DNA from 3 places in the Rhizobium azibense genome. Region 1 is predicted to be linked to each of the others. Evidence: riboswitches for the same ligand, from Rfam matches in the RefSeq annotation. Region 1 holds a riboswitch; each other region holds the start of a gene.
What was found. Region 1 has a riboswitch for cobalamin ahead of bluB (5,6-dimethylbenzimidazole synthase). Riboswitches for the same ligand answer to the same signal wherever they lie in the genome.
Positions count from the first base shown of each region.

Region 2: linked by a shared signal. The riboswitch ahead of cobU (bifunctional adenosylcobinamide kinase/adenosylcobinamide-phosphate guanylyltransferase) and the one ahead of bluB (5,6-dimethylbenzimidazole synthase) in region 1 are both predicted to bind cobalamin.
Region 3: linked by a shared signal. The riboswitch ahead of EV130_RS01455 (ABC transporter substrate-binding protein) and the one ahead of bluB (5,6-dimethylbenzimidazole synthase) in region 1 are both predicted to bind cobalamin.

Region 1 is NZ_SMBJ01000005.1:485,199-495,126, reverse strand. Features, by position in the region: gene EV130_RS15650 (UDP-2,3-diacylglucosamine diphosphatase) at 26-832, opposite strand; gene EV130_RS15645 (NADP-dependent malic enzyme) at 1,044-3,356, shown strand; gene EV130_RS15640 (DUF2865 domain-containing protein) at 3,459-4,544, shown strand; gene bluB (5,6-dimethylbenzimidazole synthase) at 4,552-5,238, opposite strand; cobalamin riboswitch at 5,315-5,498, opposite strand; gene EV130_RS15630 (TolB family protein) at 5,516-6,346, opposite strand; gene EV130_RS15625 (NAD+ synthase) at 6,367-8,046, opposite strand; gene EV130_RS15620 (LTA synthase family protein) at 8,241-9,928, shown strand, end outside.
Region 2 is NZ_SMBJ01000005.1:336,906-346,833, reverse strand. Features, by position in the region: gene cobN (cobaltochelatase subunit CobN) at 1-1,747, opposite strand, end outside; gene cobW (cobalamin biosynthesis protein CobW) at 1,757-2,806, opposite strand; gene cobU (bifunctional adenosylcobinamide kinase/adenosylcobinamide-phosphate guanylyltransferase) at 2,811-3,335, opposite strand; cobalamin riboswitch at 3,606-3,996, opposite strand; gene EV130_RS14910 (chloride channel protein) at 4,161-5,951, shown strand; gene EV130_RS14905 (cobyric acid synthase) at 5,948-7,402, opposite strand; gene EV130_RS14900 (glycine betaine ABC transporter substrate-binding protein) at 7,976-8,971, shown strand; partial or broken gene EV130_RS14895 (hypothetical protein) at 9,065-9,423, shown strand; gene EV130_RS14890 (entericidin domain-containing protein) at 9,420-9,575, opposite strand; gene EV130_RS14885 (LysR family transcriptional regulator) at 9,680-9,928, opposite strand, start outside.
Region 3 is NZ_SMBJ01000001.1:299,075-309,002, reverse strand. Features, by position in the region: gene EV130_RS01475 (YciE/YciF ferroxidase family protein) at 52-549, shown strand; gene EV130_RS01470 (metallophosphoesterase family protein) at 783-1,271, opposite strand; gene EV130_RS01465 (ATP-binding protein) at 1,639-2,808, shown strand; gene EV130_RS01460 (metallochaperone AztD) at 3,164-4,378, shown strand; cobalamin riboswitch at 4,418-4,651, shown strand; gene EV130_RS01455 (ABC transporter substrate-binding protein) at 4,889-5,929, shown strand; gene EV130_RS01450 (FecCD family ABC transporter permease) at 5,989-6,966, shown strand; gene EV130_RS01445 (ABC transporter ATP-binding protein) at 6,963-7,727, shown strand; gene repC (plasmid replication protein RepC) at 8,492-9,754, opposite strand; gene repB (plasmid partitioning protein RepB) at 9,904-9,928, opposite strand, start outside.

The sequences.
Region 1 (9,928 bases):
CAATTTCAATATTCACAAATGAGATTCAGGCGGCCTGCGGCTCGAGTTCGCTGTCGCGATGCTCGAGCGCCATCGGGATGGCCTGAGCGTCGGCAATCGTGCTCCAGGTTATGAGTTCGAACGTGCCGTCCTCGTGCTCGGCAATTGCCGTACAGCTCTCCACCCAGTCGCCGGTGTTGATATAGCGCACGCCGTCCATGTCCTCGATCACAGCATGGTGGATATGGCCGCAGATGACGCCGTCGGCGCCGTGCTTGCGGGCTTCGTCGGCCACGACGCGCTGGAACTCGCCGATGAAATTGACGGCATGCTTCACCTGCAGTTTCGCCCAGGCGGAGAAAGACCAATAGGGCATGCCCATGCGGCGGCGGATCGCGGCCAGCACGACGTTGATCTTGATCGCCGTGTCATACGCCCAGTCCCCGAGATAGGCGAGCAGGCGGGCATTTCGCACGACGACGTCGAACTCGTCCCCATGCAGGATCAGGTATTTCTTGCCGTCCGCGCCGTCATGCATCATGCGCTCGGCGACTTCGATGCCGCCGAAATGCATCCCGGGGAAATCGCGGAGGAATTCGTCGTGATTGCCAGGGATATAGACGACGCGCGTGCCCTTGCGCGCCTTGCGCAGCAGCTTCTGCACGACGTCGTTGCAGACCTGCGGCCAGTACCAGCTGCGCTTCAGCCGCCAGCCGTCGACGATGTCGCCTACCAGAAATATCGTATCGGCGTCGTGATACCGAAGAAAATCGAGGAGGAAGTCCGCCTTTGCCGCCTTCGAGCCGAGATGCACATCGGAAATGAAGAGAGTACGGAAATGTCGAATATCCATATGTCTTTCACAAGCATCTTGCCTGCGTCCCATCGTTCATCTGGCCTTCCAAAATCAGACTCGTGTTTCAGGAAGATGACAGATGCGCGAAATGGCGCATTCGCAGCGCTCGCGAGTTTTCCGCTCGGATGCGAAATTCTGACTGTCCCAGCCAGCCGATTGTTGTATGGAGAGGTCTTCAAAAGATGTGAGTGCGCAAGCGGAGACGGCAATGGATCATCAGGAAAAATCCAAGACGGAGAAAGACGAGACCGGCGGAAACCTCGACGAACAGGCGCTTTTCTTCCATCGTTATCCCCGTCCCGGCAAACTTGAAATCCAGCCGATCAAGCCACTCGGCAACCAGCGCGACCTGGCACTCGCCTATTCGCCCGGCGTCGCAGCACCATGCCTTGCGATCCGTGACAATCCGGAGACGGCGGCTGATTATACCTCGCGCGCCAATCTCGTCGCCGTCATCTCCAACGGCACAGCGGTTCTCGGCCTCGGCAATATCGGCCCGCTCGCCTCCAAGCCCGTCATGGAAGGCAAGGCCGTCCTGTTCAAGAAATTTGCAGGCATCGACGTCTTCGACGTTGAAATCGAGGCGCCCACCGTCGACCAGATGGTCTCCACCATCGCCTCGCTCGAGCCGACCTTTGGCGGCATCAATCTCGAGGACATCAAGGCGCCGGAGTGCTTCGAGGTGGAACGCCAGCTTCGCGGGAAGATGAAGATCCCGGTTTTCCATGACGACCAGCACGGCACGGCCATCATCGTCGCCGCAGCGATCCTTAACGGACTGGAGCTTGCCGGCAAGAAGATCGAGAATGTGAAAATCGTCGCCTCCGGCGCGGGTGCCGCTGCGCTTGCCTGCCTCAACCTCCTGGTGACGCTCGGCGCGAAGCGAAAAAACATCTGGGTCCACGATATCGAAGGCCTCGTCTATGAAGGCCGCACCGAACTGATGGACGAATGGAAGGCTGTCTATGCACAGAAAAGTAAGATGCGTACGCTTGCCGACAATATCGGCGGCGCCGATGTCTTCCTGGGCCTTTCGGCTGCCGGTGTCCTGAAGCCCGACCTGCTGTCACAGATGGCGGAAAAGCCGCTCATCATGGCTCTCGCCAATCCGACCCCCGAAATTATGCCTGACCTTGCGCGTGCCGCCCGCCCGGATGCGATGATCTGCACCGGCCGCTCGGATTTCCCGAACCAGGTGAACAACGTCCTCTGCTTCCCCTATATATTCCGCGGCGCGCTTGATTGCGGCGCCACAGCCATCAACGAAGAAATGAAGATGGCAGCCGTTAAGGCCATCGCGGGACTTGCCCGCGAGGAAGTATCGGATGTCGCGGCTCGCGCCTATTCCGGCGAGACGCCCGTCTTCGGCCCGAATTACCTTATTCCCTCGCCCTTCGATCCGCGTCTCATCCTGCGCATCGCCCCGGCTGTCGCCAAGGCCGCGGCCGAGACGGGCGTCGCGTCGCGGCCGATTGCCGATTTCGACGCCTACCTCGATCAGTTGAACCGGTTCGTTTGGCGTTCAGGCTTCGTCATGAAGCCGATCTTTACCAGCGCCAAGCTTTGCGAGAAGAAACGCGTCATCTTCGCGGAGGGAGAAGACGAGCGCGTCCTGCGCGCGGCCCAGGTTCTGCTGGAAGAAAAGACCGGCGAGCCGATTCTAATTGGCCGCCCCTCGGTCATCGAGGCACGCCTCAAGCGGTTCGGCATCCGCATTCGCCCGAACATCGACTTCGCCGTGGTGAACCCCGAAGATGACCCGCGCTATCGCGACTATGTCGACGACTACTTCGCGCTCGTCGGCCGTGCTGGCATCAATCCGGAAGCCGCCCGCACGATCGTGCGCACCAACAACACGGTTATCGGCGCCTTGTCGGTGAAGCGCGGCGAGGCGGATGCCCTCATCTGCGGCGTGGAAGGTCGCTTCGACCGCCACTTGAAAGACGTCGGCCAAATCATCGGCAGACGGCCGGGTGCCTGCACCTTCGCCGGCCTCAGCCTGTTGATCACCCAGAAAGGGCCGGTCTTCTTCGCCGATACTTTCGTGAACTACAATCCGACCCATGAGGAAATCGCCGAGATCGCCGTTCTCGCTGCCCAGGAGGTTCGGCGCTTCGGCATCACTCCTAAGGCTGCGCTCATCTGCCATTCGAACTTCGGCTCACGAAACTCCGAGAGCGCACGCAAGATGCGCGATGCCCTGCAGCTCGTGCGCGATCGCGCCCCGGATCTGGAGGTCGATGGTGAAATGCAAGCCGGTTCTGCACTGTCGGAAGCGCTGCGCAAGCGCGCCATGCCGGATAGTTCGCTTGCCGGCGAAGCCAACCTATTGCTCTTCCCGAACCTCGATGCCGCCAACATCTCCCTCGGCCTCGTCCGTACCATGATGGATGCGCTCCATGTCGGCCCGATTTTGCTGGGAACTGCACAACCTGCGCATATCCTGTCGACTTCGGTCACCTCGCGCGGCGTTGTCAACATGGCGGCGCTTGCCGTCGTTGAGGCTTCTCAGCCGGCGTAAGTTGTCGCCAACTGCAAAAATGCGCTACTATTGCCTCGCCAGCTTGTTAACGGAAGCGGGTGTCGCGCCGCGCTCTGGCCCGACCTTGCTGCGGATGATGCCGTGAAACGCCGAAACCTGACCCTTGCGATCCTGCTTGTCCTGGCCGCGCCTGCTGCCGCGCAGACGAATGAGATCTGCGACGACCTGCGCGGCCGCATCGCCGATCTGCCCCAAGTCATCGGCAACGGCCCCGAAGTCCGCCAATATGCGAGCGCTATCGCCGAGCAGAATCTCGAGCTTAGAAAGGTCCGCAACGACCTGCGCGGCTACGGCTGCTCGGTGGACAGCATGGTCGTGATCGGCGGCGAGAATGCGGACTTTTGCAGCGAGCTCCAGCAGTCCGAGGCGCGCATGGTCGACAACATTCGATACCTTCAGGAGCGGCGTAACGAACTGCGCGATCAGGGCGGCGCCGATTATCGCGTCCGCCGCGAGCTGATGGCGGCGCTCGAAGACAACGGCTGCAACGACGAGCTCGATTATGCGCCCGACCCGCAGGCCTATGCACCGGCGCCAAGTCCAGAAGAACAGGCGATGCGGAGCGATACCTTCATTCCGCTTGGAGAAGGCGAACAAGGCGACATCCAATACGGCGTGCCGGACGGCGAGCTCATGTCGCATGTCAGCACCATGTGCGTGCGCACCTGCGACGGCGGCTTCTTCCCGATCACAACGAATGCAACGTCGATCGATTTCAACCGCGACGCAGCGACGTGTTCGAGAATGTGCCCGGGTATCGAGACGGAGCTTTTCTATCAAGACATCTCGAATACCGATGCCGCAAACATGATCTCGGCCTCGACCGGTGCGCCCTACAGCGCCATGCCGAATGCCTTTGCCTACAAGAACCGCGCGCCCGGCGAAAAGTCCTCCTGTTTGTGCAATCTCAGCGCCTATTACGAGAACATGCGCAAGAATCAATCGATCAGCGAACCGCCGACGAAAGGCTCGATCACCAGTATCAAGACGAAGCCGCCATCGGGCGCCGCCTCCACGCCTGCCCGCCAGCCGCAGGTGCCGGACCGCCCCTATGACCCGGCGAACAGTAAAGTCCGCCAGGTCGGTCCGCAGTTCCTCGCTGGCGATCAGGGTGCGATCGATCTCAAGAACCCCGCAACGCCCGGACCGCAGCCCCAGCAGAACTGACGCGTCGTTACTGGCTTCCCCATCGGTCGCAGAACACCAGGTCTTTCAGCGGCAGGCGCTGGCGCCAGCCTTTCACGGCAAGTTCCGGCGCTGTGTAAAGCTGATCGACATAACCCACACAAAGCCAGGCGACGATTTCGATCCGCTCTGGAATGCCGAGCAATTCCCGAATATCCGCATCGTGGAAGATGCTAACCCAGCCGACCCCGATGCCTTCGGCCCGGGCAGCAAGCCACAGGTTCTGCACGGCGCAGACTGTCGAATAGACATCCGTACGCCGATTGTGGGTGCGGCCGATGACTACCGGCCCTGCCCTGTCGGGATCGCAGGTGACGCAGATGCTGAGCGGCGCCTTCCGGATGCCTTCGAGCTTCAGGCTTGTGTACATATCCCGCCGCTCCTCTTCAAACATGTCGGCCGCTTCCCTGTTGGCGCGCGAAAACGCCTGCCAGGCGGCCTGGCGCACCTTCGGATCGCGGATCACGATGAAATTCCAGGGCTGCATGAAACCGACCGAGGGCGCGGCATGCGCCGCCCCCAGCAGCCGCGACACCAGATCGTCAGGCAGGGGATCGGGCAGAAACTGATCGCGCACGTCGCGGCGCGTTTCGATGGCTCTATAGACCGCGGCCCGGTCATCGTCGGAAAAATGGCCGGCCGGCACCAGGGAGCGGGCAAAAGGTTCAAGTTGCATCGTCAAATCCCCAACAATGCTTCAGCACCCGCGCACAGGCGCGCGAAGCGTCAAAACTTCGCCGCCGTCCACGCGGTTCGGTCTATCTTGTCAGGCCGGTCTTCTGACTTGGCGTCACCCGCTTGCCGCGGCCTTCCCGGCAGATGCCAGTGGCCATTGTTGCAGAAAGCGTCAGCCTCACAGCGTTGGGCACGTTCCGGTCCTTCACCGGATTCCCGATTCTCCTGCTGGATGCAGGCACCTGACGCAGTCTCTATCGTCCGAGTCGGCGGCTCGTTCAAGTCCCGGGGAAATAACGCACATAGGCAAATTCGTCACCATCAGGTGACCAGCAGGGTACATTGATCGTTCCCTGTCCGCCGAAGAGCTCGAACAGCGTGGTCAGGTTGCCGCCGTCTATGTCCATCAGCCGCAACCGCACATCGAGGTCGCGCGGATGATCGAAGACCTCCGGATCGTAGGAAAGGATCAGCACCTTGTCGTTCTTCGGCGAAGGATGCGCAAACCAGTTGCCATAATTGTCGAATGTCACCTGTTCCAGGCCGGTTCCATCCGGATGGATGCGCCAGATCTGCATGAGACCGGTGCGGCTGGAGTTGAAGTAGATCCATCTCCCGTCAGACGAATAATCCGGCCCGTCGTTTCGACCCTCGCCATGCGTCAGCCGTTTTTCGGGGCCACCATCGACGGAGATCGTATAAATGTCGAAGAGGTCGTCGCGAATGCCGCAATAGGCGAGCTCCCTGCCGTTCGGTGACCAACCGTGCCAATAGGAGGGCAGATTTTCGGTGATCAGCCGCGGCGTCCCGCCAGCCGCCGGCAGAATATAGATCGCCGACTTGCCGAATTCGGTCTTGTCGGAAATGACGATTTGCGTCCCGTCCGGCGAAATGCCGTGATCGTTATTACACTGCGTTGCAAAATCCGTATCGACCTGTTGGAGGCCGCCGGTACCGTCCGGCCGCAGCCGGTAAAGCAACCCGTCGCCATTCAACAGCACATAGCCGCCATCGGGCGAAAAATTCGGCGCCTCGATCAGCTTTTCCGTCTGGACGACAATCCGGCTTTCGCCGGTGCGAATATTGTAGATCTCGACCGAACTGCGCATGCATACTCCCGGATCTTGGGTTACCGGTCGCGGAACCGGTTGGTAATCGGGTAGCGGCGATCGCGCCCAAAGTTCTTCTTGGTTATCTTGACGCCCGGAGCCGATTGGCGGCGTTTGTATTCGGCGAGATAGAGCAAATGCTCGACGCGGTGGACGGTCGCCACATCATGCCCGCGCGCGAGGATCTCCTCGACCGCCATCTCCTTCTCGACGAGGCATTCGAGGATGTCGTCCAGAACCGGATAAGGCGGCAGCGAATCCTGGTCCGTCTGGTCCGGGCGAAGTTCGGCGGACGGCGCCTTGTCGATGATGTTCTGCGGGATCACCTTGCCGGACGGCCCCAGCGCGTCCGGCGGCACATGACTGTTGCGCCAGCGCGACAGCGCATAGACCTGCATCTTGTAGAGGTCCTTGATCGGATTGAACCCGCCGTTCATATCGCCGTAGAGCGTCGCATATCCAACCGACATTTCCGATTTGTTGCCGGTCGTGACAACCATCGAGCCGAACTTGTTGGAGATTGCCATCAGGATCGTGCCGCGCGCACGGCTTTGCAGGTTCTCCTCGGTAATGCCGCTATCGGTTCCTTCGAACAGCCGTGAGAGCGCCGAAGTGAAGCCGTTCACCGGGTCCTCGATCGGCACGATGTCGTAACGACAGCCGAGCGCCTTGGCGCAATCGGCGGCATCCTTCAGCGAATCGGTTGACGTGTAGCGATACGGCAGCATCACCGTTCGAACGCGCTCCTCGCCCAGAGCATCGACGGCGATCGCCGCGCAGAGCGCCGAGTCGATACCGCCGGAGAGACCAAGGACGACATTCTTGAATCCATTCTTGTTCACATAATCACGGAAACCGACCAGGCAGGCGCGATAGTCGGCCTCGTCGGGCTCGGGAATCCGAGACATGGGGCCTTCGCTGCAGCGCCAACCATGTTCGCCGCGCTTCCAGGTCGTCACCGCCAGCGCCGTTTCGAACTGGCTCATCTGAAAGGCCAGCGTCCTGTCGCCATTGAAGGCGAAACTCCCACCGTCGAAGACGAGTTCGTCCTGGCCGCCGAGTTGATTGGCAAAGACGAGCGGTAGGCCGGTTTCGATCACCTGCTTGAGCGCCACCTGATGGCGCACGTCGACCTTGCCGCGATAATAGGGCGAACCGTTCGGCACGAGCAGGATTTCGGCGCCACTTTCGGCAAGTGTCTCGCAGACGTCGAGATCGTTCCAGATCTCTTCGCAGATCGGCACGCCGATCCGCACACCGCGGAAATTCACCGGCCCCGGCATCGACCCTTCGGAAAAGACGCGCTTCTCGTCGAACTCGCCGTAGTTCGGGAGGTCGATCTTGTCACGCAGCACCAGGATCTGGCCGCCGTCGAGAACTGCAACCGAGTTGTGCCGCCCGGTCTTTCCCTGCCGCGGAAAGCCGACGATGACGCCGGGGCCGCCGTCTGCGGTATCGGCCGCGAGGTCCTCGACCGCCTTCAGGCAGGCCCTTAGGAAGGCCGGTTTCAGCACGAGGTCTTCCGGCGGATAACCGGAAATGAAAAGCTCCGTCAGAAGCAGCAGATCCGCGCCCTGGCGGGCCGCATCGGTGCGTGCCTCACGAGCTTTGGCGAGGTTTCCGGCGACATCGCCGACTGTCGGGTTCAACTGGGCAACGGCAATCCGGAGCGTATTCAAAGGAGCGTTTTCCTGTGTCATGTCATCCATTTAGCGCGGGTCGCCCGCCTCTTCAATTGCCCGTTCCATGAAAAGACGCCGGGTATGGCGGGCGAAAAACTCAAACCCTTGGGAAAAGCCGGCGCCCCGCAAGGTTCATCTAGCGTTCATGACGGACATGTGACACTTCGGTGAAAATTTTATGACATCGGAGCATACCGTTGATTGCGTTGATAATGAAGTCTCTACCCTCGAGCAAAGCAGCACTGCTTTCCGCCGGTTTCGGGTCGAGTTTAAAGTCTCCGGCAGCGCGCGCGGCAATCGGCATCCTGTTTTCGTTTTCCCTCGCTTTCCTCAGCGTCGTCGCTGTCGAATGGATTGCGCGCGGCACCTTGACCGATGTGGGCGAGTTCCTGACATCGACGGTCAGGCCCGGCATGACGACCGTCGCCATGCTGGCGATCGTGATGTTGACCCTCGATGCCGTATTTGGCCGGCGCCACCAGTCGGCATTTGTATTGATCCCGCTTTTTCTGGTTCCTGCCTTTGTCTCCAATCAGAAGCAGCACTTTCTCTCCGACCCCTTCTATCCGTCCGACATACTCTTTACTCGTCAGATCATGGAGCTGCTGCCGGTCATGGTGCGAGACAGGCCGTTGACCGCCGCAACGCTTCTCGTCGGCATCGTGCTTTTCGCCTCAGGCATCGTTTTCGCATGGCGTTATGCATGGCAGAACTTTCCCAAGCTCTCGCGCCAGGCACGCCTGCGCCACCTCTGCCTTGGGCTGCCGGTGATAGCGGCCTTCGCCTCGCTCATGGACTATTCGCAATATTCCTACGTTCGCGACCGCCTGCAGGTCGTACCGATGATGTGGGACCAGAAGGAAAACTACCGCAGCAACGGTTTCATACTGGCCTTCCTCTTCAACATCCCGATGGCCGACGTCGCAGCGCCCGCCGGTCTCAACGCCGATGCGCTCGACGCGATTCCCTCGCGCAACTACGGCTATCTGACGGGCCCGAAAGAAAAGCCGGACATCATTATGCTGATGAGCGAGTCCTTTTGGGATCCGACGAGGTTGAAAAATCTCTCGTTCAGCGCCGATCCGATGCCGAACGTCCGCGCCGCGCAGTCCGGATACGTCTTCTCGCCGGAATTCGGCGGCATGACCGCCAATGTCGAATTTGAGGCACTGACCGGATTTTCGAACGCCTTCCTGCCTTACGGCAGCATTCCTTACCAGCAATATGTCCGCAGCGACGTGCCCTCGCTTGCCACCTTCTTCCGCGGCGAAGGCTATATCGCCCGCGCCTTGCACCCCTTCAGTGGCTGGTTCTGGAACCGCAACCAGGTCTACAAGGATTTCGGTTTCGAGGAGTTCCGGACCGAAGAAACGATGCCGCCGATGGAAAAGCGCGGCATCTTCGCCTCCGACGATTCCCTGACGAAGGAGATCATGCGCGAGGGCGACGGCCTCGATAAGCCATTCTTCTTCTTCGCCGTCACCTTGCAGGGACATGGTCCCTACGAGCCGTATCGCTATGCACGCAACACGATTGGCATCCGCGGCAACATTCCAGAGGCCGATCGTGCGACGCTTGCGACCTATGCGCAGGGCGTGAAGGAAGCTGACGACAGTCTCAAGATGCTGATGAATTGGGCCTCGAAGCGCGAGCGCGAAACGATCATCGTGCTCTGGGGCGATCACCTGCCGCCGCTCGGCAACGTCTATATGAGCGCCGGCTACATGGCGGACCAGGTGGCCACCCGCAGGGCGCCGCTCGACGTAATGAAGCGCGAGCATGAAACGCCGCTGGTCATCTGGTCGAACAAGAAAGGGGTGAAGCAGAACGTCGGCACGATCAGCCCGTCGCTGATCTCCTACAACCTCCTCAAGTTCGCCGGTTTCGAGCATCCCTTCTA
Region 2 (9,928 bases), 150 kb from region 1:
TCGCTTCCGGATAACATTCCGAAGACAGTGCAAGCGCCTTGCCCGGTAGCCATTCCAGATTGCCATGCTTGCCCATATGGATCACGGCATCAGCGCCGAATTCCTCGCGGAGGAAGGCATAGAAGGCAAGATAGCCATGCGGCGGCACGAGGTCCGGCGAATGGTAGCTTTCCTTCGGATCGATGTTGTAGCCGCGTGCAGGCTGGATGCCGACGAGGAGATGTCCAAAGCGGGTGAAAGGCAGGGCGAAACTGCCGTCCATGAAATAGGGATCGGACGCCGGATCCCCCCAGCGGAGTGTAATCTCGTCCTGAATCTTTTTCGGAAGAGATGCAAAGAAGGCCTTGTATCCACTCAAGGAAAGCGTCTCGCGGATCACCTTGCCATCATGTCCGGAATTCGTCGGCCCCTCGGCTAGGTGCCTCATCAGCGCATCACCATCGGCCGGGAAACCGGAAACAGCGTAACCCGAATCCCGCATTGCCTTGAGCACCTCGATGGTGCTTGCTGGTGTATCGAGGCCGACGCCATTGCCGAGGCGTCCATCACGGTTCGGGTAGTTTGCAAGCACCAGTGCGATCCGCCGGCCCGCAACCTGCCTGTTTCGGAGGCGCGCCCAGTTGGCAGCGAGTTTCGCCGTGTAGCGCATGCGTTCAGTATCGGGCTCGCTGGCGACTATGTTGGCCTCGACGGCCGCGTCGTAACGGGCGGCGGACTTGAACGAGACAGCCCGCGCCAGAACGCGGCCATCGACCTCTGGCAGCGCGACGTTCATGCCGAGATCGCGGGCGGAAAGGCCTTGGGACGACGAGGCCCACGCCTCCTTGGATGTGGCCGAGAAAATCGCCTGAAGAACAACGGCGCCGTTTGATTCAAGCACGCTCGGCGCTCGATCGGCGCCGGGCGCAGACACGGCAAAGCCGGTAGCGTTGATCACGACATCGGGCGGCGCCTCTGCAAAGACACGCTCTAGAATGCCGATAGATAGCGGATCCTTGAGACTATAGGCGAAAACCGGCAAAGGGCGCAGTCCTTCCGCCGCCAGCGCTTCTATGAGCGCTTCGACGGGCGCCGTTTCGCCGCTTTGCACGAGCGCACGGTAGAAGCTGATGGCGACGATCGGTTTGAATCCGGCCTCTTTTTTCGAGTCTTGGATACCGGGCGCGGAAAAGATTTTCCATTCCTCAACTCCAATCACGCCTCGACCCGGCCACCAGATGCCCGCCTTCATCAGTGGCGCGGCTGCGCCCGGCTTCTCGCCGCCGGAAAGCATCGCCGTCGCGTAATCGAGAAAACTTCGCGAATTCCCCTCGCCGCCTTCGATCAGATAGCCCCAGAGCGCGTTGAGATCGTCAAGCGGCACGTTCGAAAATGGCGTCAATCCGGCATCCGGCTTCGAATCCCCAGGCAGGACCGCAATCAACGCACCATGCCGCGCCGCGCAGGCATGCAGCGCCTCCAGCGCGTAGTGGAAGTAGCTCGCGCCGCCAAGCGCCCGGACGATGATAAGCTTTGCGCAGCTTGCCGTGCGCTCGATATAGGCATCGACGGACATTGGGTGCTTGAGGCTCATCAGGCTGGCGAGCCGGAGCGTGAAGGACCTTGAGCCTTGCGCGTGAGCTGCGGCGATCGCCGCAAGCTCGGTATCCGCCGCAGACAGGAACAGGATGTCGGCCGGCGATTGGCCGAGGTCGATCGCCTCGTCGCCGTCGCTGATCGTTCCCCTCTGGGCAAGCAGCAGATGCATGGCCGAGCCTTAGACGAGTGCCTGGATGGACCTGCGGACGGTGTCCTGATCCATCTCGTGCAGGCCGATCACCACAAGCCGCGTGCCGCGCGCTTCGCCCGGCACCCAGGCGCGGTCGAAATACTGGTCGATACGGCTGCCGACGGCCTGGACCTGCAAGCGCATCGGCTTGCCCTGGACATCGGCAAAGCCCTTGAGGCGCAGAATATCGTGCTCGGCAATCACGCCTTTCAGCTTCTCGGCGAAGCCTGCCGGATCACCGATCGGGCCGAACTCGACCACAAAACTGTCGAACTCGTCGTGATCGTGCGGCGTGCCGTCCTCATGCTCCAGCTCGTGATGGGACTTGCGGTTGCCGATGTCCTCTTCAGTACCGATGCCGAGGCCGAGCAGCACGCTTGCCGGAACCTCGCCGTTCCTCGCCTCGATCATCGCCGGCTTGCGGGCGATGCGGGAGGTCACTTCGTGGCGCACGCGACTGAGCCCTTCGCCGTCAAGGAGATCTGTCTTGTTGAGCACGATGAGATCGGCGCAGGCCAGTTGGTCCTCGAACAGTTCTTCGATCGGGCTCTCATGATCGAGCGAGACGTCGTCTGCGCGGCGCGCCTCCACCGCCTCGTGATCGTCGGCAAAACGGCCGGCAGCGACGGCCGCGCTGTCGACGACTGTGATGACGCCATCGACGGTTACTTCGCTGCGGATATCCGGCCAGTTAAAGGCGGCAACGAGGGGCTGCGGCAGGGCAAGGCCGGAGGTTTCGATGACGATGTGGTCTGGGCGTTGCGCGCGCTCCAGAAGCTTCGCCATCGTCGGGATGAAATCGTCGGCAACGGTGCAGCAGATGCAGCCGTTGGTCAGCTCGATGATATCGTCCTCAGTGCAGTTTTCCGCGCCGCAGCCTTTCAATACATCGCCATCGACGCCGAGATCGCCGAACTCGTTGATGATCAGCGCGATCTTCTTGCCGCCGGTGTTGGAAAGCAGGTTGCGGATCATGGTAGTCTTGCCGGCGCCGAGGAAGCCGGTGATGACGGTTGCGGGGATCTTCTGCTGGCTCATGGGTTCAACCCTTCATTTTCAGCGGCAAACCGGCCGCGATGAAATACACTTCCGCGGCTTGCGCCGCCATTATCTGGTGCAGCCGTCCTGCATGGTCGCGGAAATCCCGCGCCATGCGGTTTTCCGGCACGATGCCGAGGCCGACTTCATTGGAAACGACGACGAGCCGCGCTTTTGCATTGGGCAACCAAGCGGCAAGTGCTGCGAATTCCGCCGCCATGTCGCGCTCCTCCATAATCAGGTTGGTGACCCAAAGCGTCAGGCAATCAACAAGAATCGCCCGGCCCTCGCGGTCGATAATGGAAAGACGCGGGACAAGCTCCAGAGGCTCCTCATGCGTCCTCCACAATGGGCCGCGTTCGGTTTTGTGGCTCTCGATGCGCTGATGCATCTCCTCGTCCCAGGCCCGGCCCGTCGCGACGTAGTGGCGCTCAAGCCCGCTGTCGGCAATCAGCTGCTCGGCAAATCGGGACTTGCCGGAACGGGCGCCCCCCAGGACGAAGGCGGTGCCGCGTGTGGAACGGTTCATCTGGAGACCTGTGGGGTAAGGGATGGCACTGCGGAGGCATAGCGCAGCCAACCCTCGTTCCTGCGCCTGTCACAGGAGCTGAGCGCCTCCAGGTCCTTGGGCTCAGAAGATCCTTTCAACAGGACTGTTTGCGTTCCTGTGACGACAGGAGTGCGGAAAGTCGAAAGTGCCGCATCCCTCAAAGACGCCGCGAAATACGGCATGGAATTCCATCGTTGAGCCATGACAACCTCCGTGCTGGCAGCGGGGAACAATGCCCCAGAATGAGCTCTTCGCCCGGCACGCATGGCAGGTCTCCTGGCTCGCGGGTGTCGGCCGACAGGGCGACCACCTAAGGTCGCCCTGACCGCGCCAGCGGATCTGCCTCGCCTTCCCGGTTGCGATCTTGTGAAAAGGCGGACGATTCGTAGAAATGGAGGCGTCCTGCCCCGGCTGATCACAATGCATTTCCAGTGGCTTTTCCGGCGCCGCAGCCGCTTCACCTGCTCCGCAACATGCAAAACAGCCGTGACCCGACCCGACGCCGGATGGAAGACCCTGACCGCTCTACAGTCGCGGGGTCGGCTGTGATGAAGACGCCCGGCGTGGGTCCGTCCCTTCACATTCCCTTTTCATCCGGAACAGCATCTGCAGCCCCGGAACCATCCGTAAGAATATTCATCGTTAGGCAAGCCGCCTTCCGAAGTCAATTGTGCCCACTCAAATGAAACCCGCGGCAAACAGCTTCCAATTCTCGGTCCGTTTCGCGCCGGGCTTTCGCCACATTTCGGGAGCAAGCGCCCGTATAGCCCTTGACGCTGTTGGCCGCCATCTAGTTCTTTGCACATGCTCACGAAATCGAATTTCCCGCGCCTCTACCGGCTCTACCGCCTGCTCGACGCCGGGAGGCTCCGTGCGCTTGCCCGCCGCAGTGAAATGGGCATGGTCTTCGCCGGCATCGCCGTCGGCGTGACGTCGGGCCTGGCTGTCACCGGCATGAGCCTTGTCTCGCGCGAACTGCATCGCTTGATCTTCGGTATCAGCGACATCGAACGGCTGAGCTCATCGCAGACAAACGACAAATTCCTGCTCCTGATGGCGCCGGTCTGCGGCGGGGTTCTGCTCGGCCTTCTGTTTTTCATTCTCGCGCGAACCCGCAAGAAGCCTATGGTCGATCCCATCGAAGCCAACGCTTTGCATGGCGGACGGCTGTCGCTGACAGATAGCATCATCGTCGCCGTACAGAATCTGGTTTCGAACGGCTTCGGCGCCTCCGTCGGCTTGGAGGCCGGCTACGTTCAGCTCGCGGCGGGTATCGCCTCCAAACTCGGGCTGAAGCTTCAGCTCCGCCGTGCCGATCTGCGCGTCCTTGTCGGCTGCGGCGCGGCGGGAGCGATTGCCGCGGCCTTCAACGCACCACTGACAGGCGCGTTTTATGCATTCGAGCTCATCATCGGCACCTACACGATCGTTTCACTGACGCCGGTCGTCGTTTCCGCCCTCGTATCGACGCTCGTCGCGCGCCTGCTGGCGGGAAGCGATTTCATGATCGATGTCGGTGAATTCGGCACGGTGGTTCCGGCTGATTATATCCCTGCCCTGTTGCTTGGCGCCTTCTGCGCCGGCGTCGGCATCCTGATCATGCAGGGCGTGGCCTTCATCGAGGAGATGGCGCGTAAAAGTTCCGTTCCGACGCCGCTTCGCCCGGCGCTCGGCGGCATCGTCGTCGGCCTTCTGGCGATGATTACACCGCAGGTGCTTTCAGCGGGCCACGGCGCGCTGCATCTGAACCTTGGCCGTGATGTTGCCGTCCCGATCCTGGTCGGCCTTCTCCTACTGAAGTCCTTCGCATCGGCGATCTCCATCGGTTCCGGCTTCAGGGGCGGCCTCTTCTTCGCCTCGCTCTTCATGGGCGCGCTGCTCGGCAAGCTTTTCGCCTATTGTGCCCCCTATTTCGCCCATGCGACGCTGACGCCCGTGATCTATGCCGTGGTCGGCATGAGTTCGCTCGCCGTTGCGGTCATCGGAGGGCCGCTGACGATGACTTTCCTGGCGCTCGAAATAACCGGGGACTTTCCAATCACCGCGCTGGTACTTGCAGCCGTCATCACCTCGTCGCTCGTCGTTCGCAACACGTTCGGTTACTCTTTCGCGACATGGCGTTTCCATCTTCGTGGCGAAAGCATCCGCAGCGCCCATGATGTCGGCTGGATCCGCAATCTGACGGTCGACAAGCTGATGCGCTCGGACGTGAAAACGGCGAAGGCCAGCATCACGATTGAAGATTTCAAGAAGGCCTTCCCGATCGGATCGAGGCAGCGCGTCATCCTCGTCGACGACTCCGACAAATATGCCGGCATCGTGCTCGTTCCGGAAATCTACGCGAGCCCGGTCGACACCTACGACGAGGGCAAGGATCTGAAGGATTTCATTCGCTACCGGAACGACTTCCTGCAGCCACAGATGAACGCAAAGCAGGCGGCGGCGATCTTCGACAAGACGGAGAGCGAGGCCCTCGCCGTGCTCAACAATCTGATCGAGCGCCGCGTCGTCGGCCAGCTCAGCGAAAGCTATACGCTTCGCCGCTACAGTGAAGAGCTCGACCGCAGACGACGCGAGGTATCCGGCGAAATCTAGCCGAGGAGCCCCGCCACCCAGGCATTGTCGAGATGGGTCTCGAGTTCGTCGGCGACCTCGTCGAGCGCCTGGTCGACGATTTGACCGTAGCTCCGCCGTTGGCCGGATAGGCCAAAGCTTTCGAGAAGCTTGCCGCGATAGGCATCGCTGCCGAACAGGCCGTGCAGATAGGTGCCCATGATCCGGCCGCCAACAGATACCGCGCCATCGGCCACACCGTCGATCACCGCTGATGGCCTGGCACAGTCCGGCCCGGTCGTCACGCCCAGATGGATCTGGTAGCCGGCAAGGGGAACGCCGTGTTCGACCGAAACCGCCAGGCTGTTCCGCACGGTCTTTTCAGGCGCCATTTCGGTCTCGACATCCAGCAATCCGAGACCCGGTGTCGCATTGCTCGCCCCCTCGATGCCGAGCGGATCGCGAACCACGCGCCCGAGCATCTGATATCCGCCGCAGATGCCTATGACGCGCCCGCCGCGCCGGACGTGCGCCTCCAGGTCTCGGTCCCAGCCGGCAGCGCGCAGGTCACCGAGGTCGGCGATCGTCGATTTCGACCCGGGCAATATCACGAGCGCTGCATCGTCCGGTAGCCGGTCTCCCGGCTTCACGAAGACGAGCTCGACATCCGGCTCGGCACGCAGAGGATCGAGATCGTCGAAATTGGCGATCCGCGGCAGAACCGGTACGGCGATCTTCAACGCACCGGAAGCACCCCTGGCGAGGCGCTCCAGCACGGCCGAATCCTCCGCTGGCAAGCGCGCGGCAGCCTTCAGCCAGGGCACCACGCCGAAGCACGGCCATCCGGTGAAGCGATTGATGGCTGCCTTGCCGTCATCAAAGAGCGAAACATCGCCTCGGAACTTGTTGATGATATAGCCGGAAATCATCGCCCGGTCGTCGTCCGAAAGGATTGCGTGGGTGCCGGCAAGAGAGGCGATCACGCCGCCGCGGTCGATATCGCCGACGAGCACGACGGGCACCTTGGCGCGGGTGGCAAAGCCCATATTGGCAATATCGCCGGGACGTAGATTGATTTCGGCCGGCGAGCCTGCACCTTCGACGATGACGAGATCGGCGCCTTCCAACGTGATCGCAAAGCTCTCTAGCACTTGCTCAAGAAGCAGCGGTTTCAACATCTGGTAGTCTCGTGCCCTAGCCTGTCCAAAGACCTTGCCCTGCACGATGATCTGGCTGCCGTTTTCGGATTGAGGCTTAAGGAGAACCGGGTTCATGTGTATCGACGAGGGCGTGCGCGCCGCAAGCGACTGCAGCCACTGCGCCCGGCCGATCTCCCCGCCGTCATCGGAGACGGCCGCGTTGTTCGACATATTCTGTGGCTTGAAAGGCTTCACCTTGAGGCCGCGATTGGCCGCAAGTCGGCAAAGCCCGGCAACGAGCACCGTCTTGCCGACATCCGAGCCGGTTCCCTGCAACATGATCGCCTTGGTCATGCGATGAGGCCTACAACGCGGCATGATCCGCGGTCAATCGTCCGATTGAAATGCGAAAACCGCGCGGGCTGGCGGGCGCGCGCGGTTTGCCGAAAACTCTGGCGTATTCGCCAATACACGACGAAACTCGTATTCTCCGGGACGCACTACCTGATCCGGAGAAAGCGGCGGTTGTCCCCCGCCGTGGTTCAACTGATAGCGCGACATTCTTACCGGAGTGTTATTACGGACCTCAGCAATGGCGGATTTCGACTTTTTTCGACATTTTGCCGATTCCCGATCCGCATGCAGCCCATGATGGCAGCTCGGTACAGGCTATCGCTTGTGGATCAGTGGGGATATTAGCGCATTCAAATCAGCTGCTTAGCTCAATAATATTCGCTCATAATCGGATTTCAATTGCCGTGTCAAAGGCGTAGGCTGGAAGTGATGGAATGTTCCAGGCCGCGGTGGCGATGCAAAAATGGCTGAAACCTGAAATTGCGACGGCGAAATTGTCACATGCATCCATTGAACGAGCCGATGGGCAGTTTGTATTCTGCATGTCAGCATCAGAAACTGGGAAACGAGGGAATGAAGATCATCCTGGCTTGGCTGTTTATCGCGGTATGTCTCGTTACCGGCGCCCGCGCCGCGCGCGCTGATTGCGATAATGTTTCGATTGCGGAGATGAGTTGGGCCTCGGCGGCGATTGCCGCCAATATAGACCGCTTCGTCCTTAAAAACGGCTACGGATGCAACGTCACGATGGTAGCCGGTGATACGGTGCCCACTTTTGCTTCGATGGATCAGAAGGGCGAACCCGATATCGCACCCGAACTCTGGACCGCGTCAGTCAGGGTTCAATTCGATGCGGCTGTGAAGAGCGGGCGCCTGATCCAGGCCTCCGAGATTTTGTCGGATGGTGCAATCGAAGGCTGGTGGATTCCGAAATTCATCGCCGATGCAAATCCCGACATCCGCTCAGTGCAGGATGCGCTGAAACGGCCAGACCTCTTCCCCGCACCCAAAAATGCCTCCAAGGGCGCCGTTCACAATTGTCCGCCGGGCTGGAGCTGCCGGATTTCGACAGCCAATCTTTTCAGAGCCTTGGCCGGCGAGAAGGCCGGTTTCGAGCTGATTGACAGCGAAAGCCCGCAAAGCCTCGACGATTCGATCGCCGCAGCCTTCGACGCCAAGGTCGGCTGGCTCGGCTATTACTGGGCACCAACGGCGATCCTCGGCAAATATGACATGACACTGCTTAGTATGGGCGTCAGCCACGACAGGGCGGAATGGCTGGCCTGCACCGCGATCGAAGGCTGCGCGCGTCCGCAGCTTAACGCCTATCCCGTCTCCCAAGCCTTTACCGTCGTCACCAAGGCCTTTGCCGACCGTGCCGGTCCGGAACTCGCCTACTTTCGCTCCCGCACCTGGGACAACAACACTATAAACGACGTTCTGGCATGGCAGGACGAAAACCAAGAAAGCAGCGAGAACGCCGCACTGCATTTTCTGCGCAACTACCCCGAACTCTGGACACGGTGGATGACGGCTGACGTCGCGGAAAGGGTAAGGGCCGCACTTTGAGCAATTCCAGCCTCGCGAAGGCTATAGCTCCTAGGCTGACGGCATAGCTAGTCGAACGACTGCCGGACAATGGCAAGAACCTATGGATGACCGATGACGCCAGCCGCTTCCTTTCCCGATCGCGAGATCGTTGCCCACAAATTTGCAGGCGCTTGCGAAGCCGACAGGTCCTATCTTGCGCTGCTCATGGAAATGCAGCGCAAGACGACAACCTGATCGACGGCTTGCGTCGGTATCTGGATTTGGCGGCGGCTGGGCCTTTTCTCAATTCTCTGAAAATTGAAAATTGCGGAGTCTGGATTGGCGAAGCCGCTCCCAGGCGCCTTCAGATCCGTTTGACGGAAACGGCAAGATCCAGCCAGCATCCGGCCTATCTTGCATTCCGCGCCGGGCTTGACCGATCAGGCGGCCTGGAACGCGCCTACCCTGCCGCACGATCTGAAAAGATTTAGCGGCGTGCGGCGCGGTTGACCGAATGGCCGGCATCCTGCGTCGCGTTGACGGCGTTTGCCGTATCACGGCCCATGCCACGGATGGTATTGCCGCAGGAAGAAAGGGCCAGAAGCAGCATCAGTGCTGCGCCGACTTTGACCGTTGTCGCCATTTTGGAAATCCTCTTGTGCAAACGAAAATTACGCAGCCGAAGCAGCCAACGCCGCTCCGGCCGTTTAACGCGCTGAAATCCAATAAAGTTCCTCGCCGTCCAGATCAAGCGGCGGCGGCCTTTGCCTTTTCCGCGAAGGCAAAGCGGATGCTGTCGGCGACGGCCTCCATAGGCCCGGAGAGCTGCGAGGCCGTCAACAGCCGGATGTCGAACGAGCCGAGTTCAGGCAGGCCTTCCTGGGCACCAAGCATCACCATCCCGTCGGCCACATAGGAGCGCGGCAGCGGCGCGATCGCAAGGTCGGAAAGCACAGCGGCGCGCTGCGCCATCGTATGGCCGCTGAGATAGGCAAC
Region 3 (9,928 bases), on a different contig from region 1:
GCTGCGTCGCGTTCAGGTTCGTCACTTAGCTACCAACCATAGGAGAGCAGAATGGCTGCAAAGACGCTAAACGACCTGTTCGTCGAAACGCTGAAGGACATCTACTACGCCGAAAAGCAAATCCTCAAAGCCTTGCCGAAGATGGCGCGCGCGGCGCAATCGGAGGAAGGCAAGGCGGGTTTCCTGAAACACCGTGACGAAACCGAAGGCCAGATCGAGCGGCTCGTGCAAGTGTTCGAGATCGCCGGCAAGCCCGCTCGCGGCAAGACCTGCGAGGCGATCCAGGGCATCATAGCCGAAGGCGAAGAGATCATGGAAGAATTCAAGGGCTCACCCGCACTGGACGCAGGATTGATCTCTGCGGCGCAGGCCGTCGAACACTACGAGATCGCCCGCTACGGCACGCTGATCGCCTGGGCCAAGCAGCTGGGTCTGAAGGACGCGGTCCCTCTACTTCAGGCAAGTCTCGCCGAAGAGGAAGCAACCGACAAGAAGCTCACCCAGCTTGCGCAAACCTCGGCAAATGTGAAGGCAACGAAGGCTGCATGAGTCATTATTTCTGATTGCTTGGAGGGCCGCCATGTTCGCGGCCTTCCAGCATGGCCCGCGTCGGCGCTGAAGGTTGCTCTTTCATTCGACCGGGTCCGGGCGGGACATTTGTACGCCAAGACCATTTGTTCTGTCCAGACGCAATCCCTGTCACGCGGTCGCAACAGCGATGGGGAACGCAGCGCCTCGGGATTGTCAGTCGCCATCGAAGCCATGATCGAGACCGCACGTTGTCACGGCAAAGACAGCAGCTGCGCAAGTGTGACCGGTCGAAGAGCCCGCGCATCAACGCCGACATCATATTGCCGGGGTATCGGCTTCAGCCGACCATGCGAATGCCCATGAAGGTTGATCGAGTTCTTGCCCATCTTGTGCCAGGTCCGGAACGGAAAATGACATAGCACGAGAAGATGCTCGTCTGTAACGAGCTCGGCATAATGCTGAACGCTCGTCCAGTTCTCGGCCTTCGTCGTCGTCTCGGGATCACAGTTGCCAATAATCAAGTGCTTGCGGCCATTCAGCATCGAAAGAAGCTGATCGCAGTCGCCGCCTTTCGCCGACATGAAGTCGCCGAGATGCCAGATGTCGTCGTCCTTTCCGACGATGGCATTCCAGTTCCTGATCAGCGCGACGTCGTGCTCTGCCATATCGGGGAACGGCCTGCGGTCGATCCGCAGCACACGTGGATCGGCGAAATGGGTGTCACTCGTAAAGTAGATCATGAACGGAACAATGGAGCGGCGGCGGCCAGAGTCAAAGTGCTCAGCAAAAAAGCCGCGCACACGCTTGCCTTACGGGCAAAGCGTAAAGGGGACCGTCTTGATCCAATTTTCGTCAATCAAGCCCAGTCGTGCCGATCGAGGCGTGAGCGCCATCCAGCGACGGGCAATATCGGCACGCAAGGGGCGCCAGTTTCCCGGACAAGAAAACAGCAAAATCCGGTCGTCGGACTGGGAGTACCTGACCTTTCGGTGTCTGCATAAGAGACGATTTGAAAGCGAACAGTTATCAAGATCTTCTGGATTTGCAAGGCTCATCACCCTAAATAACCTTGCAATTGTGGATCGTAGCTCCATAATTGCGAGGATGATGATACCAAGACGGAAGAGAGCAGAGCTCGTCGAGCTCCTCGATAACAATCCAGCGGTTGCCTTGCTCGGGCCCCGACAGGTAGGAAAAACCACCCTCGCATTGGAGGTCGGCGAGCAACGGCCGTCCATCTATCTCGATCTCGAATCCGAATCGGATCGTGCCAAACTCGCCGAGCCGGAACTCTATCTTGCCGAACACGAGGACAAACTCGTTATCCTCGACGAGGTCCATCGCGTCCCGGAGCTGTTCCAGAACCTTCGCGGTCTGATCGACCGGGGGCGACGGATGGGACTGCGCAGCGGCCGCTTCCTGTTGCTTGGCTCGGCCTCCATGGATCTCCTGAAACAGTCTGGCGAGAGCCTGGCCGGTCGGATCGCCTATCTGGAACTCGCACCCATAGACGGCCTCGAGGTCGGAGCCGGCGAACTTAACAAGCTTTGGGTTAGAGGAGGCTTCCCCGACAGCCTTCTGGCGGCGAACGACACCGTCAGCCAACGCTGGCGCATCGATTTCATCCGGACCTATCTCGAGCGTGACATCCCTCTTCTGGGTCCGAGGATCCCAGCCGAAACGCTACGCCGCTTCTGGACGATGCTCGCTCATCACCAATCAGGCCTCCTCAATGCGGCGGACTTCGCCCGCGCAATCGGTGTCGACGGCAAGACAGTCGCTTCTTATCTCGACCTCATGGTGGATCTGCTTTTGGTGCGTCGGCTCGAGCCCTGGCACAGCAATGCCGGCAAGCGCCTGGTGAAATCGCCGCGCGTCTATGTTCGCGATTCCGGCCTGCTCCACAGTCTGCTTGGTTTGACCACGCTTGATGATGTCCTCGGCCACCCCGTGGCCGGAGCGAGTTGGGAAGGCTTCGTGATCGAAACCCTTCATGCAGTTATGCCAGAGGGTGCCCACGCCAATTTCTATCGCACCTCGGCCGGCGCCGAGATCGACCTTGTTGTCACCTTGCCCGGTGAACGCCGCTGGGCGATCGAGATCAAGAGAAGCCTCACGCCAAAGCTAGAGCGGGGTTTCCACCACGCCTGCCTCGATCTGGAGCCGGATCGCCGCATCGTGGTGTACCCAGGCAGCGAAGCGTATCCTCTTGGCAATGATATCGAGGCGCTCCCTTTGCGCCAGCTTGGCGAACAACTCGCAGGCGGTCGCAAATGATATTGGCGTGGATCCTGTCGCTATTTCAGGATTTCATCGACACGTCTGGCGAACCTGTCGATCGTATCAACCCGTTGTTTTGGCTTGCTCGTTGAGCGGCGCAGGTATGAAACAGTCAAGAGGCCACCTGATCGGCCATGATCGCCTCCCTGAAGCCCAAGCGACGCGGCGAAAATGAGATCGTGAAGGAGAACCGGCGGTTCCTGGGGTGATTAGCGCCTCCGACCTCCCAGGTCGTTCAGGTCGACCAGGTCGATCATACAAAGGCGGATATCTTTGTCGTCAACGAGTGGACATGTTTCGCGAACTTCGCTAGAGATTGTAATGTTATTACATATCAGAGGAGGGATTTCCTGTGTTACCCAGATTGACGATCGCCGGGGCCTTTGCTGCAAGCCTCTTGGTGAACCCGGCCTCCGCTGAAGAGGAACAGCAGACATGGCGCCTGTTCATCGCCGACCACACGGCACCCATCGCTCGTGCATTCGACGCCAAGACCGGTGAACAGATCGGCGAGTTTGGGTTAAAGGGTTATGCGGCGCTGGCCGCCAGTCATTCCGGCCAGACCGTTTTCGCCGTCCAATCAGAGGCCAATGCCGTCCAGGTAATCAAAACCGGTTTGACGATTTCCGACCACGGCGAGCATCGCGATCTGGAAACATCCGCACCTTTGCTGCTGCAGACCGCACTCGACGGGAAGCGGCCGGTCCACGCCGTCATGCATGGCGACGACGTGGTATTGTTCTACGATCGGGAAGGCAAAGCCAAGCTCGTTTCTGAAGAAGATCTGCTGGAAGGCGCAGCATCCGAAACGCTCATCGACGCGACGGCACCTCACCATGGTGTCGCCGTGCCCATGGGGCGCAACATGCTGGTCTCGGTTCCCGATACCGACGCGCAAACCAAACCGGATGAACTGCCGCCGCGCCTGGGCCTACGTGTTCTCGGCGCAGACGGAAGACAGGTCGGAGGCATCACACCCTGCACGGCGCTGCACGGAGAAGCCTTCTCGGCAAAGCTCGTTGCCTTCGGCTGCGAGGAAGGCGTCCTGATAGCGCGGCCTGGCAAGGATGAGACCGTGCAACTTGAAATGCTGGAATATGGCGACAAGCTGCCGAAGGGAAAAGTGACGGCCTTGCTCGGCGGTAAGGCGATGCAATTTTTCCTGGGCAACTACGGCGAGGACAAGATTGCCCTGATCGACCCAGACAACACCGAGCCGTATCGCTTGGTCGACCTGCCGACCCGGCGTATCGATTTCGCGCTCGATCCTGCGAGGGTCAAGAATGCCTATGTACTGACCGAGGACGGGCACCTGCATCTTGTCGACGTTCTAAGCGGTCAAATCACGATGTCGACCCGCGTCACCGAGCCTTACAGCAAGGATGGTCACTGGCGCGATCCGCGCCCGCGGCTCGCAGTTGCGGGCGATCAGATTGCAATCACCGATCCTCGCCATAGCGTTGTGCGGGTGATCGATATTGAGACCATGAAAGAGATTCGGACCATCCCGGTCGAGGGATTGCCTTTCAGCATCGTCGCCGTCGGGGGATCAGGCGCCGTGCATTGATCCTGCTTGGATCTACGGCTTGACGTGGCGGTTGCGCTCGGCATAACTGAGCGCGACGGTTCCCCGAAGTAGACGCCGAGGGGATTAATAGGGAACACGGTGCGGACGACCCAAAAGGGACCAAGACCGTGGCTGCCCCCGCAACTGTAAGCGGATTGCCGATCATCCTCGTGGCGCCAAGCGCCATGCCACTGTGAGCTGGTTCTCACGGGAAGGCAGATGGTTCGGCGCATATCTGCGAGCCAGGAGACCTGCCGTCAAAGAGAGATCCAATTGAACGGGCGGGGTTGCCCGGAACAGGAGACGAGATGATTCCTTTTGACGCCCCTGATCGGCGCGGGCCCCTTGCGCGTGAGACGGAACGGATCGCTCTTTTCAATAAACCATAGCCGCTGCCGGTCAAGAGCCTGTCGTGCCGGTCGGCTCGCACGCCCGTATGGCCGGTGACCATAACATCGGAGCGTTCAGGCCGCCGTGCCGACGTATCCTCAATTCCCTACGAGTGTTTCCATGTCATCCGATCCAAAACTTCGGCGGTTCATTCTGCGCCTTGCCTTCGCGGCGTTGGCAACCTCTTCGATTTCTGCAGCCGCTTTTGCCGCTCCGACCAGCTACCCCCTGACAATTGCCAATTGCGGCCGATCCGTCACCTTCGATAGGGCGCCGGACAAGGTCGTATCGATCGGCCAGGCGATGACCGAAATCCTGCTGTCGCTCGGCCTTTCGGATCGTGTCACGGGAACGGCTGTCTGGTTCAGCCCAGTGCTCAAACAATTCGATGCGGAAAACAGCAAAATCAAGCGGCTCGCCGACAATGATCCGAGCTTCGAGGCGGTGGTGGCAACTGGCCCCGACCTGGTTGCCGCCGAATTCGAGTGGCATGTCGGCCCGAACGGCTCGGTTGGAACCTACGATCAGTTTTCGAAGCTTGGCATCAACACCTATGTCGCGCCGGCCGATTGCGCCGCCAAGGACAATACGACGGGTGGTGATGGTGTCCGCAAGGAAATGCTGAAGACCGAAGTCATCTATCAGATGATTTCCGAACTTGCCGCGATCTTTGACGTTCAGGACCGCGGCGAGGCATTGGTCGCAAGGCTGAAGGAACGTGAGGATAAGGCGATTGCATCGGTGGCCGGGGCAAGGGTGACGGATATTCCGGTCGTATTCTGGTTCTCCAGCAAGGAAATCGACGGGGAGGCCTTCATGGCCGGCCGCAACGGCGCGCCCGCCTATATCATGCAGGCCCTTGGGGCAAAGAACGTGATTGCCACGAACGAGGAATGGCCGTTGGTCGGCTGGGAAACGGTCGCCGGTCTTAATCCTGCAATCATCGTCATCGCCGGGATGGACCGTCGCCGCTACGCTGCCGACGATCCGGCCATCAAGCTTAGGTTTCTGAACACCGATCCTGTGGCAAGCAGGATCAGCGCTGTGGAAGACAAACACGTGGTCGTCATGGACTCGCAGGCAATGAGCCCATCGATCCGCCTTGTCGACGGCATCGAAACGCTTGCAGCAGCCATAAGGCAGTTTGGACTGGCGAAGTGAGCAAGGACGCCGGGCCGCGCAACGGATGGGGCGGCTTTGCCGTCTTGTCCCTGCTTTCAATGACTGCACTGACATTGGCGATAGGCCTTGCCCTGTCGATCGGCGAAATCGCCATACCGCTGCGGACGATTGCAGAAGCTGTTGCCAACCGAATGTTCGGCACCTCCTTCGCGATCAAGCCGATCCATGAGGGTATCATCTGGGACTATCGGCTGAGCCGCGCCCTGGTCTCAGCAGGTTCCGGCGCGGCTCTTGCAATGACGGGCGCCATACTGCAGGCCCTGCTTCGCAATCCGCTTGCCGAACCTTATGTACTTGGCATTTCGGCGGGCGCTTCGACCGGCGCGGTCGCCATCATGATCTTCGGCATCGGGTCCGGCGTTCTGACCCTTTCCACCGGAGCTTTTTTCGGTGCGGTGGCAGCCTTCGGTCTCGTCTCGCTTCTGGCCGCCGGCGCAGGCGGCGGCGCCGATCGCATCATCCTGGCAGGCGTTGCCGGTTCGCAGCTCTTCAACGCACTGACGTCCTACATCGTCACGACCTCGGCCAATGCCGAGCAGGCAAGGGGGATCATGTTCTGGTTGCTCGGGAGCCTCAGCGGCGTGCGCTGGACGGATGTCTTGCTCGTCACCCCCATTGCCGCCGGCGGCTTTGTTATCTGCATGCTTCACGCACGTGTGCTGGATGCCTTTGCCTTCGGTACGGACTCTGCCGCAGCGCTCGGCGTACCGGTAAAGCGGGTGCGTCTTACCCTTCTTGGACTGACGGCCGTGCTGACCGCTGCCGTCGTCAGCATCGTCGGTTCGATCGGCTTCGTTGGTCTTGTCATTCCGCACGCGGCGCGCTTTCTGGTTGGTCCGGCTCACGAGCGGTTACTGCCGACAACTGCGTTGATCGGGGCGATCTTCATGGTACTTGCCGATGTCGTCTCGCGCACGATCATCCCGCAGCAGGTGCTTCCAATTGGCGTGGTAACGGCACTTTTCGGCGCTCCCGTCTTCGCTGTCATCCTCTACAAGGCAAGGAGGCCTCTATGAGCATATCGATGCGCAATGTCGCCTGGTGCGCTGGCGGTACGGTAATCGTCGATGGCGTCAGCCTTGATGTTGCGCCGGGCAAGACACTGGGTCTGCTCGGACCCAATGGCTCTGGCAAATCGAGCCTTCTGCGTCTCATCTGCCGGCTGCGGCAAGTCAAGAGCGGGGTCATCAGACTGGGCGAGAGCGATATCAGCACCATGGCGCGTCGCGAGATTGCCCAGCGTATCGCACTGGTCGAGCAGCAAGCGACAACCGATGCGGACCTTTCGGTCAAGGATGTCGTGCGCCTCGGGCGAACGCCGCATCGAGGCGCTCTCTCCCCGTGGGACAAGACAGACGAAGACGCGGTCGATGCGGCACTGGAACAGGTCGGCATGACGGCCAAGGCCTTGCAGCTATGGCGCACGCTGTCAGGCGGAGAGCGCCAGCGCACGCACATTGCTCGCGCGCTTGCGCAGACGCCGACCGAACTGCTGCTTGACGAACCAACCAATCATCTCGACATCCAGCATCAGCTGGAGCTGCTGGTTCTCGTCACGACGCTTCCGGTCACCTGCGTCATCGCATTGCATGATCTCAATCTGGCGGCAATGTTCTGCGACAGCCTGGCCGTGCTTTGTAACGGCCGCGTGGTTGCTGCGGGGACCCCCGAAGCGGTTTTGACCGAAGAGCTCGTTCGGGATGTATTTGGGGTCCGGGCTCATATCGAGAAGTCGAGGGTTCACGGCAGGCATTACATCCAGTATCTCACCCGTTGACGACGGACGCGTCGACGCAAGGGATGGGATGATGGCGCGGGGCAGGCAGCATTCTCTCCTGCCTGTCTGGAGCGATGTCCGCTTCAATGGCTGCCGTCGACCTGTGTGCGCCACCGGTTTTGCCGAAAGGTTGGTTCGATGTCGCATCTGCCGACCTGAGGCGCCTGACGTGATGCGTTCCTTGACCATAGGGCCTCGTTTAGGTACCATAGCAGCATGATTTCCGGGAGATCGGATCAAGTTTAGCCGATCTCTAACAGTTTGTTATCACAGACTATTCAACATCTAACGGAAACAATCACGACATTTCGTTCGGTCACTGCGGCTCCCGTTTCAGCCCTTGCAATCCCTTGATTTCTCGTGCCCGAATGAATGACGCGCCTCCTCAGTTTTTCCATCGGTGCCGGACCCTCGAATTTCGATGTTATCGCAATTCCATCGCTTCGCCCGAGGGTGTTTGAAGTCGCGCCGCCGGCTCGGTTAAGCGCTCATGCTGCGTCGAGGAGCGGGTACACTCCGCCTATTGCAGACCCGAGGAAGCAGCTTGGTTGGGCCTGAAATATGATTGCAGCGCCTCGCCCATCAGTGCGGGCAGGCAGGATGGCCTACGAGGCTTTGATCGCTTCGGCCGGACCGCAACCCTTAGCGTTGGGCGTGCCGGCAAATGAGGAAGCGCCGAAGTCAGGTGGATGCGGCATCGCGCCAATGAACGTTGCGGGACTGTGTTTTTGCGGCCGGTCAAGTGCGAGTTTACTGCGGTAAACTCAGTGAGGGGCGTCATGATGTTCCTGTGTCCTTGCGAGTGCTCTTAGCATTGATCCGATCGCAAACTCTCCGCGTTGGGCACGCCGGGTGAGGTCGCGCAAATAACCGCCGGCTGAATTGATCGTCCCCGACCGTTCAAAAATGCAGGCAAGCACGGCTGAGGCCGCTTGCGGACCCATGACCCTGCAGGCGTCCCTGTATGCGGAGGGACTGATATGAAGCATTGAACTGACGATAGCGCCTGCTGCAATGAGGTCTTGCCATGTTCTGACAGTTCCATCAGGTCCGTAGCTGCGCACTTCCGGGCATGCCTGCAGAACGAGGGAGAGTGGAAATAGTGTGGATGTGGTGTTGGTTCCTGCCGGAAGTCGAGGGAGTTCACCGTGTCCTTCGTTTGCTGCCTCAATCATTGCCGAGTTTACTGCAGTCAACTCAGGGGTCGGAATCTTAACCGCGGCTTCAGATTCAAGATTAGATTCGGATTCTGTTATCTGTATGTGCCGCTCATTTTGTGAGTCATTGGCGCTCAGATCGTCCGTTTTAATGAGTGTTTCCAGTCGCTTGACGATTTCATCGCGCAATGCGTCGAGGAGATCCAATGTGGAGGCAACCGCATGGGCGCCGGCTTTGCGCGGCAATTGGTTCAGGATATCGTGAAACCGTCCGTTCACCGCTTGCCAGTCTCCGGGAAGCTCTTCACTGATCGCTGCCTGGACAAGCTTTGAGATGTCGCGGCGGGTGAGCGTGAGACGTTCCTTGAGCGTTTGGATGTAGAGACGGTCGGCAGAGACTTTCGCGGCCATGCGTTCGATTTCGCAGGCGCGCGCAAGCAGAGGCGCAAGTGAGAATCCAAAAGCGTCGTGGATCTCGCCATTGCGGCTCTTGCGAGCGTAGCGCTTGCCGTTGGGGCTGTCCTTGCGGATCACGAGACCGGCGGCCACGAGGACGGCCATATGCCGCCTTATCGTTTGCTCGGCCATGCCATGGCAGCGAAGCGATAGCTGCGTATTGGAGGGAAAGACGACAAGACTGTCGTCTGCTGCAAGCTCGGCTTTCGGGTAGAAGCTCAAAAGCGCGTTCAATACCGTGAGCGCTCTGTCGGATATGTCGAGCAGAGGCTTGGCTTCACAAAGCGCACGATAGATTTTCCATTTGTCGATTGAGGCGCCTGGCTCAATTTTGTGGCTGGTGACCTGACTTGCGAGCATGCCAAGTGTCATCGGCCGCCGCCCAAAGGGCGTCGTCACACTTCCGCTTTCCATTTTCTTCGCCTTCTTCAAGGCAAAAGATATCAGCTCACCGAAAATAGGTGCCGGAGACTCTTGACTATATTGTGCGGAAATGTGATTCTCTGGGTGTCTAGATCAGAGAGGGCTTCCGCTACGGCAACGTTCGGGGGCCTTTTCTTTTGCTATTGATCTCCGTTCTTTCCTGTC